3 regions of the Streptomyces sp. NPDC057638 genome follow, and region 3 is predicted to be linked to each of the others. Evidence: riboswitches for the same ligand, from Rfam matches in the RefSeq annotation. Region 3 holds a riboswitch; each other region holds the start of a gene.
What was found. Region 3 has a riboswitch for thiamine pyrophosphate ahead of ACFVIM_RS10815 (thiamine ABC transporter substrate binding subunit). Riboswitches for the same ligand answer to the same signal wherever they lie in the genome.
Positions count from the first base shown of each region.

Region 1: linked by a shared signal. The riboswitch ahead of thiO (glycine oxidase ThiO) and the one ahead of ACFVIM_RS10815 (thiamine ABC transporter substrate binding subunit) in region 3 are both predicted to bind thiamine pyrophosphate.
Region 2: linked by a shared signal. The riboswitch ahead of thiC (phosphomethylpyrimidine synthase ThiC) and the one ahead of ACFVIM_RS10815 (thiamine ABC transporter substrate binding subunit) in region 3 are both predicted to bind thiamine pyrophosphate.

Region 1 covers NZ_JBHVHF010000200.1:4,013-9,417, forward strand. The annotation lists gene metF (methylenetetrahydrofolate reductase [NAD(P)H]) at 1-383, opposite strand, end outside; gene thiE (thiamine phosphate synthase) at 500-1,150, opposite strand; gene ACFVIM_RS24010 (Rv2175c family DNA-binding protein) at 1,442-1,807, opposite strand; gene ACFVIM_RS24015 (NAD(P)/FAD-dependent oxidoreductase) at 1,931-3,106, opposite strand; gene ACFVIM_RS24020 (hypothetical protein) at 3,342-3,707, opposite strand; TPP riboswitch at 3,798-3,910, shown strand; gene thiO (glycine oxidase ThiO) at 3,908-5,236, shown strand; gene thiS (sulfur carrier protein ThiS) at 5,233-5,405, shown strand, end outside.
Region 2 covers NZ_JBHVHF010000030.1:12,575-17,979, forward strand. The annotation lists gene ACFVIM_RS06945 (DUF5326 family protein) at 1-49, shown strand, start outside; gene ACFVIM_RS06950 (IclR family transcriptional regulator) at 261-1,034, shown strand; gene ACFVIM_RS06955 (SsgA family sporulation/cell division regulator) at 1,155-1,595, shown strand; gene ACFVIM_RS06960 (YibE/F family protein) at 1,756-3,234, opposite strand; TPP riboswitch at 3,509-3,659, shown strand; gene thiC (phosphomethylpyrimidine synthase ThiC) at 3,652-5,405, shown strand, end outside.
Region 3 covers NZ_JBHVHF010000054.1:24,672-30,076, reverse strand. The annotation lists gene ACFVIM_RS10825 (ABC transporter ATP-binding protein) at 1-206, opposite strand, end outside; gene ACFVIM_RS10820 (ABC transporter permease) at 223-1,851, opposite strand; gene ACFVIM_RS10815 (thiamine ABC transporter substrate binding subunit) at 1,911-3,005, opposite strand; TPP riboswitch at 3,087-3,197, opposite strand; gene rlmN (23S rRNA (adenine(2503)-C(2))-methyltransferase RlmN) at 3,273-4,379, opposite strand; gene ACFVIM_RS10805 (phosphatidate cytidylyltransferase) at 4,658-5,405, opposite strand, start outside.

The sequences.
Region 1 (5,405 bases), on a different contig from region 3:
ATCGGGTCGCCCGGCGGGTCGCCGCGCACGGCGAGGATATTGCGGATCCCGGCGTCGGCGTACTGACCGATCATATTGCGGAGTTCGGCGATGGAATGGTTCACCGCGGTGAGGTGGGCGACCGGGGTGAGGGTGGTGTCGGAGGCGATCTGCTCGGTCGCCCGGACCGTGCCGGCCCGGGTGGAGCCACCGGCACCGTAGGTCACCGAGACAAAACTGGGAGCGACCGCTTCGACCCTGCGGAGCGCGTTCCAGAGATTCCGCTCGCCCTTTTCGGTCTTGGGCGCCCAGAATTCGAAGGAGTAGGTCGTCCTGCCGGTAGCGAGCAATTCACGCACCGTACGCGCGCGATCTGTTCGGGTCGAAGCTGTTCCGAGGGCCATAGTCGCAGGTTATCCAGGGGTAGGGGGGCGCCCAACCGGAGTCCACTCTTCGGACACCGGATGTTCGCGAACGGCGTGATGTCGACCGGCGCTGGCCGGATTCGGACCTGCGGCGATCACTCTCCGCGTTCCTTCAGGCGCTGGGCGAGGTCGGCGGTCGCCGCCGCCGGATCGTCCGCCTCGGTGATCGCGCGGACCACGACGATCCGGCGGGCGCCCGCGTCGAGCACCTGGTCGAGGTTGCCCGCGTCGATGCCGCCGATGGCGAACCAGGGGCGGTCGGTACCCAGGGAGGCCGTGAAGCGCACGAGGTCGAGTCCGGGGGCGTGGCGTCCGGGCTTGGTCGGGGTGGGCCAGCAGGGACCGGTGCAGAAGTAGTCCACGCCCGGGGTGACGGCGGCGCTCGCCGCCTCGGCCTCGGCATGCGTGGAGCGGCCGATCAGGACCTCGTCACCGAGGATGGCACGGGCGGCGGGGACCGGCAGATCGCCCTGGCCGAGATGGAGGACGTCGGAGCCGATGGCGTGGGCGACATCCGCGCGGTCGTTGACGGCGAGCAGCGCGCCGTGGCGTCGGCAGGCGTCGGCGAAGACCTGGAGGTGCTCCAGCTCCTCGGCGGCCTCCATCCCCTTCTCCCGCAGCTGGACGATGTCGACCCCGCTGGAGAGGACCGCGTCCAGGAACGCGGCGAGGTCGCCCCGGTCCCGGCGGGCGTCCGTGCAGAGGTAGAGACGCGCGTCGGCCAGCCGGGCACGGGTCGTGGACATGATGAGATCCCCCCAGGGTGGTGAGCGGTACGCGGGCGTCCGCGCACCGCGTGAATCGGTCCGGTCTCCGCGTGATCGGGTCGCCACCGCGGTTCCGGCCCCAAGGGGCGCGCCGAGGGCACCTCCGGGCGCGGGCCCGGCGGAGTCTCAGCTGAGTCGCGCGGAGATCACGAGGAACGAGTGATCGAGCACGCCCATCCTGGGGCACCGTCCCCCCGGCTCCCCCTCGGGGGTGCCCCCATCAAGGCTGGGGGCACCCCCGGGTGGAGCCTGGGGAGAAGAACCGCCTCGTCAGACCGCGAGGGCCTGCGCCCGGCGCTTCACTTCCGTCCCGCGATTCTCACTGAGCGCCTGCGCGGGGGTACCCGGCAGGGACTCATCAGCGGTGAAGAGCCACTCCAGCATCTCCTCGTCGCTGAAGCCGTCGTCCCTCAGCAGCGTCAGGGTGCCGGAGAGACCCTTGACCACCTTGGAGTCGCTGATGAAGGCGGCGGGCACCTGAAGCACCCGGTTCTCTCCCCGGCGTACGGCGATCAGCTGGCCTTCCTTCACCAGCTGCCGCACACGCGTCACCTCGACATCGAGCATCTCCGCGATATCGGGGAGAGTGAGCCAGGCGGGGACGAGGGCGTCGATCTTTGCGTCAATCTCGGTCACGGGACAAGCCTGCCATCTGGGACTGACAGTCGGTAGCGGGGGGCCGGGGGACACGCCCGTCGCGGCGGCGTGCCTTCGGGTGACATCGCTGGTCAGCGCGGGTGAAACGGATTCCGGTCCGGCTCAGGCCGAGGCCGCCTTCAGGGGGAGGGCGGCGTCCGCGGCACGCTCGGGATCCAGCCTCGCCCCCGCCAGCATCAGCTTGCGGCCCTGGGCCAGGTCACGGGGACGACCCACCGCGAGCACGGCCACCAGGGCGCCCTCGCGCAGCCAGAGCACCGACCAGCCCTCGCCGTCCGGGGCCCCCCGCCACACGGTGGTGTCGGCGTCCGCGTGGTCACCGGCGTACTGCACGAAGCGGCCGAACTGCTCGGACCAGAAGTACGGCACCGGGTCATAGCTCTGGAGCGGCTCGCCGGACGCGGCGGCCAGCACGTTGGCGGCGACCGTCCGGGGCCCCTGGAGGGCGTTGTCCCAGTGGTGGACCAGGAGCCTGCGGCCATAGCGGGCGGAGGGGAAGGAGGCGCAGTCCCCCACCGCGTACACATCGGGCTGTGAGGTGCGCAGCTGGGCGTCGGCGGTGATCGCGCCGTCGGGCCCGGTCTCGACGCCGGAGCCGGTGAGCCAACCGGTGGCGGGGCGGGCGCCGACACCGACGACCACGGCCTGGGCGGCCAGCCTCCGTCCGTCGTCGAGGACGACCGTCCCGGGTTCGACGGTGGCGACCCGGGCCCCGGTGAGCAGGTCCACCCCGTACTCCGCGTACCAGTCGGCCATCGGCGCGGTGATCTCGGCGGGCAGCGCGCCGGGGAGCGGCCGGTCGGCGGCCTCCACCACGGTGACCGCGCATCCGGCGGCCCGCGCGGCCGTCGCGAACTCGGCACCGATCCAGCCCGCGCCCACGACCACGATGTCGTGCTTCGCGGCGAGGACCGGCCGCAGCCGCTCGGCGTCGTCGAGGGTGCGCAGCAGATGGACCCCGGGCACGGTCTCGCTGCCGGGCAGGGTGAGCGGCCGCGCGCCCGTGGCGATGACGAGGACGTCGTACGGGACCGGCCCGGCCTCGGTGTCCAGTTCGTGCTCCGCGGCGCGTACCCCGGTGACCTCGCGGCCGAGCCGCAGCTCGATCCCCAGCTCCTCGAAGTCGATCTCGAAGGCCGAGCCCTCGGCCGAGCCGAGCAGGACGGCCTTGGACAGGGGTGGCCGGTCATAGGGCTGGTGGGGCTCGGCCCCGATCAGGGTGAGGGGGCCGGTGAACCCCTGTTCCCTCAGGGCGACGGCGGTCTGCACGCCCGCCATGCCCGCTCCGACGACGACCACGCGCCGTGTCCGCTGCTCATCTGGCTGATCGCTCACATGACCACCTTACGCATCTGACGCATCATCAGACGATGGAGGGTGGGACAGCCCGGTCGAATCCCCAGTGTCCTGGGCTCCCGGGCCCACCGGCCCGACGGCCCCGGGCCGCGCGCGTACGGCCCGCACACGGGTGAAACGGGGCAAGCCGCCCCGCAGGACGGGCACGCCTCGCCGGTCACCCCGTGCGCGGCAGCTCCTCCACCACGCTCGTCCCGCTGCCCTCCTGGGACTCCCACTCCCAGCTCTCCTCCAGTCGCACCCGGCCGTCGGGCAGCTCCACCACGGTGGAGACACAGTGGCCGGAGGCGGTGGTGCCGTCCGTCCGCAACTGCACATAGCGGAAGTCGATCCGGTCCCCGTCCCGGGTGCCCACCAGATGACCGCGGACCACGTCACCACCGGCGTACTCGGCCCAGATCCGGTCCGCCTCCTCGTGGTAGGTGAAGCGGGTGCCGGTACCGACCTGGCCGGGCGCCTGGTCGGCGACCGGCGCGAGGACAAGCCCGTCAAGGGATCGGAGTGATCGGCGGGATCCAGCCACAGCGCTGCTCCTTGGCTCGTGGGTACGGAGGTCACGGCGGCGCCACCGCGCCTTACGGCGGCCCGGCGGCGGAGGTTAGGGTGGCCACCGTAGAGCACTCGCGGGAGCCCGGACGGACCGGGCTGAGAGGGAGGCTGGCCGGCCTCCGACCGTACGAACCTGATCCGGGTCATACCGGCGAAGGGAGGAGCTGATCGCCCATGCACCCTGTCAACACCGCCAGCGACACCGGCACTCCTCAGGCACCCCCGGCACGAGACGCCGACCCGCCCCGCGAGGAACAGGCGCGCGAGGACCCGCCCCGTGAGGACCCGGCGCGAGCACCCCTCCGCCGGCGGGCCCGGACCCCCCGCGCCACCGACGTCCTGGTGATCGGCGGCGGGATCATCGGACTGGTCACCGCGTGGCGCGCCGCCCAGAAGGGGCTCGCGGTGACCCTCGCCGACTCGGAGCCGGGCGGTGGCGCCGCCCAGGTCGCGGCGGGCATGCTCGCCGCCGTCACCGAACTCCACTACGGCGAGGAGACCCTGCTCTCCCTCACCCTGGAATCCGCCCGCCGCTACCCCGCCTTCACCACCGAACTGGAGGAGGCGAGCGGGCGGCGGATCGACTACCGCACCTGTGGCACCCTCGCCATCGCCCTCGACGCCGACGACCGCGCCCATCTGCGGGAACTCCACGCCCTCCAGCAGCGCTGCGGCCTGGAGTCGGCCTGGCTGACCGGCCGGGAGTGCCGCCGTCTGGAGCCGATGCTCGCGCCGGGCGTCCGGGGCGGGCTACGGGTCGACGGTGACCACCAGGTGGACCCGCGGCGGCTGGCGGCCGCGCTGGTCACCGCCTGCGCGCGGGCCGGGGTGACCTTCCGCCGCGACTGGGCCGCGCGGCTGCTGGTCAGCCGGGACCGCGCGGTCGGCGCCCGCCTCGCCGACGGCACCGAACTCCCCGCCGGACAGGTGGTCATCGCGGGCGGCAGCCTGAGCGGACGCCTGGAGGGGCTGCCCGACGCGGTGGTGCCCCCGGTGCGCCCCGTGAAGGGGCAGGTGCTGCGGCTGGCCGTTCCCCGTCCGTACGCCCCCTTCCTCTCCCGGACGATCCGCGCGGTGGTGCGCGGCGGGCATGTCTATCTGGTGCCGCGCGAGAACGGCGAGCTGGTCGTCGGGGCGACCAGTGAGGAACAGGGCTGGGACACCTCCGTCACGGCGGGCGGTGTCTACGAACTGCTGCGGGACGCGCATGAGCTGGTGCCCGGCATCACCGAACTCCCGCTGACGGAGACGCGCGCCGGGCTGCGCCCCGCCTCACCCGACAACGCGCCCCTGCTGGGCCCCACCGCGCTGCCCGGCCTCCACCTGGCCACCGGCCACTACCGCAACGGGGTGCTCCTCACCCCCGTCACCGGCGACGCGATGGCCACCGCGCTGACCGACGGCGCACTCCCGTCCGAGGCCCTGCCCTTCTCCCCTCTCCGCTTCTCATCCGGCGACACGGATGCGACCGAGCGGCACTTTCCCCAGGAGCAGCCCGTATGACCAGTGTGTCCGTCGTGATCTCCGTCAACGGCGCGCGTCATGAACTCGCCCGTGGTACGACGCTGGACCATCTCATCGCCGACGTCACGCGGGGGCCCGGCACCGCGCCGGAGGGCGACCCCGCCGAGCCGCCCACCGGTATCGCGGCCGCCGTCAACGAGACGGTCGT
Region 2 (5,405 bases), on a different contig from region 3:
CGTGGTACGGAAGTTCAGCTCCTCCTCCCGGTCGCGCGGGGACTGGTGAACCCTCCCGGGTAGGGGTGTTAACCCGGCCGGGGGAACCCGGCCGGAACGCCGGGTGCGCCCCTGGAGCCGCCTCTTACAGTGACAGGCCGTCGTCAGCGCCTCGGGGCCGCGTCCGCTCCTCGGGGCAGCCTTCGGAGCATCGCGACGGGTCCGCGGGGGCGGCCCCCGTGGGAGGGCGATCCGCCCGTCACCACGCCCGGGAGTGACCTTTGGACACAGGCACGGCCGGTGCCGCCGCCCCCACCCTGATCGGTTCGGTGCAGCGGGCGCTGCGGCTGCTGGAGGCCGCCGCGTCCCACCCGGACGGGGCGCCCGCGAAACAGCTCGCCCGGGAGGCCCGGATCTCCCTTCCCACCGCCTACCACCTGCTGCGCACCCTCACCCACGAGGACTATCTCCGCCGGGAGAAGGGGGTGTTCGTCCTCGGTGGCGCGGTGGGCAAACTGGTCGTCGCCGGAGCTGTGCAGAATCGTCGCAGCAGGCTGGAGGAGACGCTGGCCCACTGGCGGGACGCCATCGGGGTGCCGGTCTATTTCGCCCTCTACCGCGAGGGGGAGATCGAAGTCGTCGCCTACGCCGACAGCCCCTACGCCCCGGCCGTCGAGCAGTGGGCCGACTTCCGTGAGACCGGCCATGCCCACGCCATCGGGCAGTGTCTGCTCAGCCAGCTCGATGAGAAGGCCCGCCAGGATCATCTGGACCGCCATCCCATCCAGCCGGTCACCCGGTACTCCGTCGCCGACCAGCGCGGTCTGCTGGAACGGCTCTCCACCATGGGCCGGATGCAGCCGGTCTTCGAGCGCCAGGAGTACGCGCTGGGAACGGTATGCGCCGCGATCCCGATCACCGCCGGTTCCACGGCGGCGGCGATGGCCATTTCTCTACCCATCCATCAGGAGCAGAGATTGCTCCCCGCGGTCGAGCAGCTACGCAAAGGGGTGGGGGAGCTGCTTAACGTCCTCTCGCTCTCTATCAGTATCTGAAAAATCACTCCTTGTAGTCCTCTAGCGCGTGGAGCACGATTGTGGCAAGAGGGTCAGAGGGATGAATCCTGGCCGTTTTTGACAAGCTTTCAGTAGGCATTCTTCACTGCGGGGTACACGATGCGCGAGTCGGTCCAAGCCGAGGTCCTGATGAGCTTCCTTGTCTCCGAGGAGCTCTCGTTCCGGATCCCGGTGGAGCTCCGTTACGAGACGGAGGATCCGTACGCCGTGCGGATGACCTTCCATCTACCCGGTGACGCGCCGGTGACCTGGGCTTTCGGCCGTGATCTGCTGATGGACGGGATCCTCGGGCCGAGTGGGGACGGGGATGTGCGGGTCGCCCCGACCGGGCCGGAGGAGCTGGCCGATATCGCGATCCGGCTCCAGGTGGGCGCCGACCGGGCGCTCTTCCAGGTCAGCGCGGCACCAGTGGTCGCCTTCCTCGACCGCACCGACAAGCTGGTGCCGCTGGGACAGGAGCGGGCGCACGGGGATTTCGAGGGGTGTCTCGACAAGGCGTTGCGGAACATCCTGGCCGAGACGGAGGAGAACGCGGGCTGAGACGGTGCCGGTCTCGGGCGGACCGGCACCGCCGCGGGCGGATCGGGCCGGGAGTGGATCGGTGGGGCCGCCGCCCCGGGCCGGTCGGCCACCGGCGCCGGGTGCGGTCGGCTCGCCGCGCGCCGGGTTCACCGTGTGCGGCACGCTCCCCGGCCAGGTCTCACCGTTTGCGGCGGCGGCCCGTGCCGCTGCGTCCCGGGAGGGACTTCAGCCCTGGGAGCCCCGTACGGGTCAGGGGCATCCCCCGCCCCGTAGGCGTACCTGTACCGCCGTCCGGGACGGGGGTCACGGGCGCGGTGGGGGAGGGGCCCGGCGGGAGTGAGGAGGGGCGGTCCGCGCAGACCACGAGGGCCGCGAGGGCCGTGGTCACCGGGACGGAGGCGACCAGTCCGATCGAGCCGATCAGGGTACGGACGATCTCCTCGGCCACCAACTCGCTGTTGGCGACCGCGCCCACACCGCTGCGGGCGATCGAGAAGAGCAGCAGCAGGGGGAGCGCGGCGCCCGCGTAGGCCAGGACCAGGGTGTTGACCACGGACGCGATATGGTCCCGGCCGATGCGGATCCCGGCCCGGTAGAGCGCGCGGGGACCCATCGTCGGGTCGGCCTGGCGCAACTCCCAGACGGCGGAGGTCTGGGTCACCGTGACATCGTCGAGGACACCGAGCGAGCCGATGATGATGCCCGCCAGCAGCAGTCCGCTCATATCGATCTTCGGATAGAGGCCGTGGATCAGACCGGTGTTGTCGTCGGTGTTGCCGCTCAGCAGCGCCCAGCCGACGAAGAACGAGCCGAGCAGCCCGATCAGCAGCAGCGAGACCAGGGTGCCGAGCACCGCCACCGAGGTACGCGCGTTGAGCCCATGGCAGGTGTAGAGGGCGATCAGCATGATGGCGCTCGCCCCGATCACCGCGACGACCAGCGGATTGGAGCCTTCCAGGATCGCGGGAAGGATGAAGAGCGTCAGGATGGCGAACGAGGTGGCGAGCGCGATCAGGGCCATCACCCCGCGCATCCGACCCACCAGCACCACCGCGAGGGCGAAGATCCCGGCGAGCAGCGCCAACGGAACCGTACGGTCCAGATCGATCACCGCGTACTGGAGTTCCCGCGGCGCGTCCGGGGCGTAGGCCACCACCACCTCCTGCCCCTGCCGCAGTTGACGAGGGGCGTCCGGCTGGACGATCTCGGTGAAGGTACGGCCCGTATGAGGGCCGGTGGTGACCTCGATCGTCGCTTTTCCACAGCTGCCGCGCTGGGAGTTGACGGCCTCGCGGCCCTGGGGTGTGCTGGTGTCACCGGTCGGTGGCACCTGACCCGCGTTCACCTTCCGGCAGTCGATCTGCTGCACCGAGGCCACCCGGGCCTCCTCGGTCTGCCGGTCGAAGCCCACGCCGGTGGGCTTGTGGTCGGCGGAGCCACCGGGCCAGAGCACCAGCAGCCCGACGGCGACAGCGGCGGCGAAGGGCACCAGCACGGCGGCGATCACCTTGCGCAGATGGCGCGAGACCGGCGTCGCGGGGCCGTGGGAGTGCGTATGCCCATGGCTGTGGCCGTGTGCGTGACCGTGGCTGGGTTCATGCCCGTGGGCGGGGCCGTGGTTGTGCCCCTGCGTCGGTCCCCGCGTGGGTGCGGGCATGTTTCCGTGCGCGGGGGGAGGGCCGTGGTCCTGTGCGGGGCCGTGACCGTGGCCGGGGTGGGGCGCGGGGGCCGTCGTGGGCGACGGGATCCCGGGCGCGGGCTCCGGAGGCGAGGGAGGCCGCGGGTGCGGCGGCTGTCCCTGCCGCCGGTCCCAGGGCGGGTCCATGGGCGGGGGTGGGGGGTCGGGTGGCGAAGGCGTCACCGACCGATCATCGCAAGAACGGCGGGGGGCCTCTGTTCAGCACGCCAAAGAGGGCGCTAGCGTGGGGGCACTTTGCACACGCGGGAGCTCGGGGCACCGGGCTGAGAGGGCGCTGACCTCCGCACCGGCCGTCGGGAAGACGGCCATCGCGGATATGGCCGCGTCGACCGCCGAACCTGTTACCGGGTAATGCCGGCGTAGGGAGTAGGTCTCATGACCGTTCAGGACGCACACACGCCTGCCGTCGACCAGGCCGACGGGCGCACGCCGGGCTGGCACAAGGGGTATGTCCAGGGCTCTCGCCCCGACCTCCAGGTGCCCGTCCGCCGGGTGCACCTCACCAACGGCAAGGACGTGACGCTGTACGACACCTCCGGTCCGTATACCGATCCCGGGATCGAGACGGACGTACGGAGGGGACTGCCGCCGCTCCGTGAGAACTGGATCATCGGCCGGGGCGATACCGAGGAGTACGCGGGCCGCCCGGTCCGCCCCGAGGACGACGGCATCAAGCACACCTCACCGCGCGGCGGTCTGCGCAACCTCGACGCCGTCTTCCCGGGGCGTCCGCGTCAGCCCCGGCGCGGGCGTGAGGGCCGCCCGGTGACTCAGCTCGCGTACGCCCGCCGGGGGGAGATCACCCCGGAGATGGAGTACGTCGCCGTCCGGGAGAACGTCTCCCCCGAGGTGGTGCGGGAGGAGATCGCGGCGGGCCGCGCGGTGCTCCCCGCCAACGTCAACCACCCGGAGATCGAGCCGATGATCATCGGCAAGAGGTTCCTGGTGAAGGTGAACGCCAACATCGGCAACTCCGCCGTCACCTCCTCCATCGAGGAGGAGGTGGAGAAGATGACCTGGGCGACCCGCTGGGGCGCCGACACCGTGATGGACCTGTCCACCGGGCGCAATATCCACACCACCCGGGAGTGGGTGCTGCGCAATTCGCCGGTGCCGATCGGCACGGTGCCGCTCTACCAGGCGCTGGAGAAGGTCGACGGCAAGGCCGAGGAGCTGACCTGGGAGATCTACAAGGACACCGTCATCGAGCAGGCGGAACAGGGCGTGGACTACATGACGGTCCACGCGGGGGTGCTGCTGCGGTACGTGCCGCTCACCGCCCGTCGCAAGACCGGGATCGTCTCGCGCGGCGGCTCGATCATGGCGGCGTGGTGTCTGGCGCACCACAAGGAGTCGTTCCTGTACGAGAACTTCGAGGAGCTGTGCGAGATTCTCGCCGCGTACGACGTCACCTACTCGCTCGGTGACGGCCTGCGGCCCGGCTCGATCGCGGATGCCAACGACGAGGCACAGTTCGCCGAGTTGCGCACGCTCGGGGAACTCAACACCATCGCCAAGCGTTTCCAGGTACAGACGATGATCGAGGGCCCCGGTCATGTCCCGATGCACAAGATCAAGGAGAACATCGACCTCCAGCAGGAGATCTGCGAGGAGGCCCCGTTCTACACGCTCGGCCCGCTGACGACGGACATCGCGCCCGCCTATGACCACATCACCTCCGGCATCGGCGCGGCGATGATCGCCTGGTGGGGCACGGCGATGCTCTGCTACGTGACGCCCAAGGAGCATCTCGGTCTGCCCAACCGTGACGATGTGAAGACGGGCGTCATCACCTACAAGATCGCCGCGCACGCGGCCGATCTGGCGAAGGGGCACCCGGGTGCCCAGGAGTGGGATGACGCGCTCTCCGACGCGCGCTTCGAATTCCGCTGGGAGGACCAGTTCAATCTGGCCCTCGACCCCGACACGGCGAGGGAGTTCCATGATGAGACGCTGCCGGCCGAGCCGGCGAAGACCGCGCACTTCTGTTCCATGTGCGGGCCGAAGTTCTGCTCGATGAAGATCAGCAGGAGCATCACCGAGCAGTTCGGCGGTGACGCGGCCGAAGGTTCGGACACGGAGATCGCCGAGGGCATGCTCCAGAAGTCCAAGGAGTTCGCCGCCTCCGG
Region 3 (5,405 bases):
GCGCCCTGGTCGGCGCCGGAGAGCAGCACCCGGCCCGCGTCGGGCCGCTGGAGCCCGGCGACCACCCGCAGCAGCGTGGACTTGCCACTGCCGCTCGGTCCGAGCAGACAGACGATCTCGTGCTCGGCGACCTCCAGCGCGACCGCGTCGAGCGCCGGGCGGGCCCCGAACCGTACCGTCACACCATCCAGCGTCAGCAGCGCCATGCCCACTCCCCAGCCATCAGAACTCCCCGGAACCAGAACCACGGGCGTGTCCGCGACGGCCACGCTCCAACAACACCAGCGCGACCGCGCACACCACCATGAGGATCGTGCTCAGGGCCATCGCCTGCCCGTAGTTCAGCTCTCCCGGGCGGCCCAGCAGCCGGGCGACGGCGACCGGCAGGGTGGGCCGGTCCTCGCGGGCGATGAAGACGGTCGCGCCGAACTCGCCCAGCGACATGGCGAAGGCGAACCCGGCCGCGATCAGCAGCGCCCGGCGCACCATCGGCAGATCCACCTCGCGCCAGACCCGTAGCGGGGACGCGCCGAGCACGGCCGCCGCCTCCCTCAGCCGCCCGTCGACCGCGCGCAGCACGGGCAGCATGGTCCGTACGACGAAGGGGACCCCGACCAGCGCCTGCGCCAGCGGCACCAGGATCCAGCTGGCGCGCAGATCCAGCGGCGGTTCGTCCAGCGCGATGAGGAAGCCGAAACCGACGGTGACGGCGGAGACCCCGAGCGGCAGCATCAGCAGCGCGTCGAAGCCCCGGGTCAGCCGTCCGGCCCGGCGGGTGAGCGCGGCGGCCGCGAGCCCGCCGACGACGACCGCGATGGCGGTGGCCACGGCCGTGTACTGGAGCGAGTTGCCGATCGCGTGGATCGGCGGCACGAGGAAGGCGCCACCACTGGACTCGTTCGAGGTCAGGGCGCGGTAGTAGTCGAGGCCATAGCCGTCGGGCGTGGCGAAGGACCGTTCCACCAGGACCGCGAGGGGCGTCAGCAACAGCAGCACCACGGTGGTGAGGACACCGCCGAGCAGCGCCCACTGCCCCGCTCCGCGCGGCGTGCGCGCCGTGAGCGCCGGGTCGACCAGCCGTAGCGCGCCCTCCCGCCTCCGTACCGTACGGGCGTGGACGGCGAGCACCGTGCCGACGGCGGCGAACTGCACCAGCGTGAGCACGGCGGCGGTGGGCAGATCCAGCAACTGGGCGGTCTGCCGGTAGATCTCCACCTCCAGGGTGGCGAACCCGGGGCCGCCCAGGATCTGCACCACACCGAAGGAGGTGAAGGTGAAGAGGAAGACCATCAGCGCGGCGGCGGCCAGGGCGGGCGCCAGCGCGGGCAGCGTCACCCGGGCCCAGGCGGCCAGCCGCCCGGCGCCGAGCACCCGGGCGGCCTCCTCCTGCCGCGGGTCGAGCTGCGCCCACAGTCCGCCGACGGTCCGCACAACCACGGCGTAGTTGAAGAAGACATGGGCCAGCAGGATGGCCCAGACGGTGGTGTCGAGCCGGACGCCCCACACCTCGTCGAGCAGCCCGCCGCGCCCCAGCAGCGCCAGGAAGGCGCTGCCCACGACCACGGTCGGCAGGACGAACGGAACCGTCACCACCGCCCGCAGCAGCCGCCGCCCGGGAAAGTCGTAGCGGGCCAGGACATAGGCGCCCGGCAGCGCGATCACCAGAGTGAGCGCGGTGGAGGCCAGCGCCTGCCAGGTGGTGAACCAGAGCACCCGCTGGAGGTCGGACCGCCCCAGCACCTCCCCGATCCGGCCGAACTGCCACACCCCGTCGGCCATCAGCCCGCGGCCGGTGATCGCGGCCACGGGGTAGGCGAAGAAGAGCGCGAAGAAGACGGCCGGGACCGCCATCAGGGCCAGCCGGGCGGCCGCCCCACGACGGTCCGCGAGCCGCCCGGCCGCGCCTGGAACTACTTCACGACGAGCGAGGACCACGACCTGACCCACTGCTCCCGGTTCTCGGCGATGGCGTCGGGGCTGACCGTCTCCGGCTTCTCCACGACCGCGCCGAAGCGGGTGAAGAGCGGCGGCAGGGTGGCGCCCTTGACCACCGGGTGGACGAACATGTTCAGCGGCATGTCCTCCTGGAACGGCCGCGAGATGAGGAAGTCGAGCAGCGCCTTGCCACCCGGCTCGTTCTTCGCGCCCTTGAGCAGCCCGGCGAACTCGATCTGACGGAAGCAGGTACCCGTCGCCACCCCGGTCGGCGCCTCGGTCGGCTGCGGCTTGGCGTACAGCACCTCGACCGGTGGGCTGGAGGCGTACGAGACGACCAGCGGCCGGTCGGCCTTGGCCTTCTTGCCTCCGGCGGAACCGGAGAACTCCTCGTTGTACGCCTGCTCCCAGCCGTCGACGACCTTGACGCCGTTGGCCTTCAGCTTCTTCCAGTACGCCTCCCAGCCGGACTCGCCGTACCGTCCGACGGTGCCGAGGACGAAGGCGAGACCGGGCGAGGAGACGGCCGCGTTCTCCACCACCAGCAGATCGCGGTACTCGGGCTTGATCAGGTCGTCGAAGGTCGACGGCGGGGCCAGCTTGCGGTCGGCGAAGTACTTCTTGTCGTAGTTGACGCAGACATCGCCGGTGTCGACGGGGGTGACCCGGTTCCGCTCCCGGTCCAGCTGGACCTCGGGCGCGACCTGGTCCAGGCCCGTGGCCCGGTAGGGGGTGAAGACGCCGTTGTCGAGCGCGCGGGAGAGCAGGGTGTTGTCCACGCCCCACAGCACATCGCCCTGCGGCGAGCCCTTGGTGAGGATCTCCTTGTTGAGCGCGGCCCCGGCGTCCCCGGTCTTGAGCACCTTGACCGTGTACCCGGTCTGCTGGGTGAACTTCTTCAGCACGGCCTCGGAGACGGCGAACGACTCATGGCTGACCAGCGTGACGGTCGTGGACCCGGCGCCCTTGGACCCGCCGTCCTTCTCCGCGTCCCCGCCGCACGCGGCGAGGGTGGTGACCCCGAGCGCGGCGGCGACCGCGGTGACCGTGATCTTCTTGATGGTGCTCACTGGACTGACATCCTCCTGGACATGACCAGGAAGAGACGCGGCCCCGCCCGGCCCAGGGGAGGGCCGGACGGGGCGCAACAGCTTGAGTAATGACCGAACTTCCTACCCAGAATGACCTGGGCGAGGTTCAGAGGGTCTGCGGACCTGCCGGAACCGCACTCTCAGCGCTGTGGCGCTCCCCTGTCGGATATATGCAGATGTTCGTCACAGCGTACAAGGTCGACCGGACGGCCCGGCAGCCCCGGGTCTCCCGCACGGTCCGGGGCGTCAGCGCTCCGCCGCCGCCAACTGCCCGCACGCCCCGTCGATCTCCTGGCCGCGGGTGTCCCGCACGGTCACCGGCACCCCATGGGCGGCGATGGCCTGGACGAACGCCTTCTCGTCCTCGGGACGGGAGGCGGTCCACTTCGAGCCGGGGGTCGGGTTGAGCGGGATGAGGTTGACATGGACCCGCTTGCCCTTGAGCAGTCGGCCCAGCAGATCACCACGCCACGCCTGGTCGTTGATGTCACGGATCAGCGCGTACTCGATGGAGATCCGGCGGCCGGACCTCTCCGCGTACTCCCACGCCGCGTCCAGCACCTCGCGGACCTTCCAGCGGGTGTTGACCGGCACCAGGGTGTCGCGCAGCTCGTCGTCCGGCGCGTGGAGCGAGACCGCCAGACGGCAGCTGAACCCCTCGTCGGCGAAGCGGTGCATCGCGGGCACCAGACCGACCGTGGAGACGGTGATCCCCCGCTGGGAGAGGCCGATCCCGTCGGGCGCCGGGTCGGTGAGCCTGCGGATCGCGCCCACCACCCGCTTGTAGTTGGCCAGCGGCTCGCCCATGCCCATGAAGACGATGTTCGACAGCCGCGCGGGCCCGCCGGGCACCTCTCCGTCGCGCAGCGCCCGCATCCCGTCCACGATCTGGTGGACGATCTCGGCGGTGGAGAGATTGCGGTCGAGACCCGCCTGGCCCGTGGCGCAGAACGGGCAGTTCATCCCGCATCCGGCCTGCGAGGAGACACACATGGTCACCCGGTCCGGATACCGCATCAGCACCGACTCGACCAGCGTGCCGTCATGGAGCCGCCAGAGCGTCTTGCGCGTGGTGTCCTCGTCACACGACACATGGCGGACGACCGACATCAGATCCGGCAGCAGCTCCGCGGCGAGCCGCTCGCGCGCGGCGGCCGGGATGTCGGTCCACTGGCCCGGGTCATGGGCGTAGCGGGCGAAGTAGTGCTGTGAGAGCTGCTTGGCGCGGAAGGGCTTCTCGCCGATGGCGGCGACGGCCTCCTTGCGCTCCGCGGGGCTGAGGTCGGCGAGGTGCCGCGGCGGCTTCTTGGCTCCGCGCGGCGCGACAAAGGTGAGTTCTCCGGGCTTGGGCATGGTCCTACCAGTGTCGCAGAGATACGAAGAGGGGCTCGCCACCCTGTGGATAACGAGCCCCTCGTCGATAAACCTGCTGGTCAGCACCGTCACGGCGGCTTCCGGCAGCTACCGGAGCGCCCACCGGGCCGACCGGACCGGGCCACGTCCGGGATCGAACCGGCCGGTCAGCCGGACCCGGCCCGTCAGCCTGATCCGGCTCAACCGGACCCGGCCCGTCAGCCTGATCCGGCTCGGCCGGCTCCGGCCCAACCGGACCCAACTCAGCCGGACCCGGCTCAGCCGGACCCGACGAAGATCACCAGCAGCAGCCACACCACAGGCGCGGTCGGCAGCAGGGAGTCCAGCCGGTCCATGATGCCGCCGTGCCCCGGCAGCAGGGTGCCCATGTCCTTGATGCCGAGATCGCGCTTGATCATCGACTCGCCCAGGTCACCCAGCGTGGCGGTGACCGCCACCGCCAGCCCCAGCAGCAGCCCCTGCCACCAGGAGCCGCCGTCGATCAGGAACTGCATACACAGCGCGCCCGCCGCCATCGCGAACCCGATGGCGCCGAAGAGGCCCTCACGGGTCTTCCCCGGGCTGATGCGCGGGGCGAGCTTGCGGCGGCCGAAGCGCCAGCCGACCGCGTACGCGCCGGTGTCGCTGACCACCGTCAGCAGCAGGAAGACCAGCACCCGCCAGGAGCCGTCGTCCGCCGCCAGCATCATCGTGACGAAGGTGGCGAGGAACGGGACGTAGAAGGCGGCGAAGACCCCCGCCGTGACGTCCTTGAGGTAGTCCTCCGGCGGCTCGGTCATCCGCCACACCAGCACCGCGAGCGTGGTGAGCGCCATGGCGACCCAGGCACCCTCGGCACCCCGCACATACCCGGCGACCACCATGGCGGCGCCACCGACGGCGAGCGGCACCAGCGGCGCCTTGATCCCCTTGCGCTCCTGGAGCCGGGAGGTCAGCTCCCACAGACCGACGACGACGGCGACGACGACGACCCCGACGAACACCTCTTTGACCACGAAGAGCGCC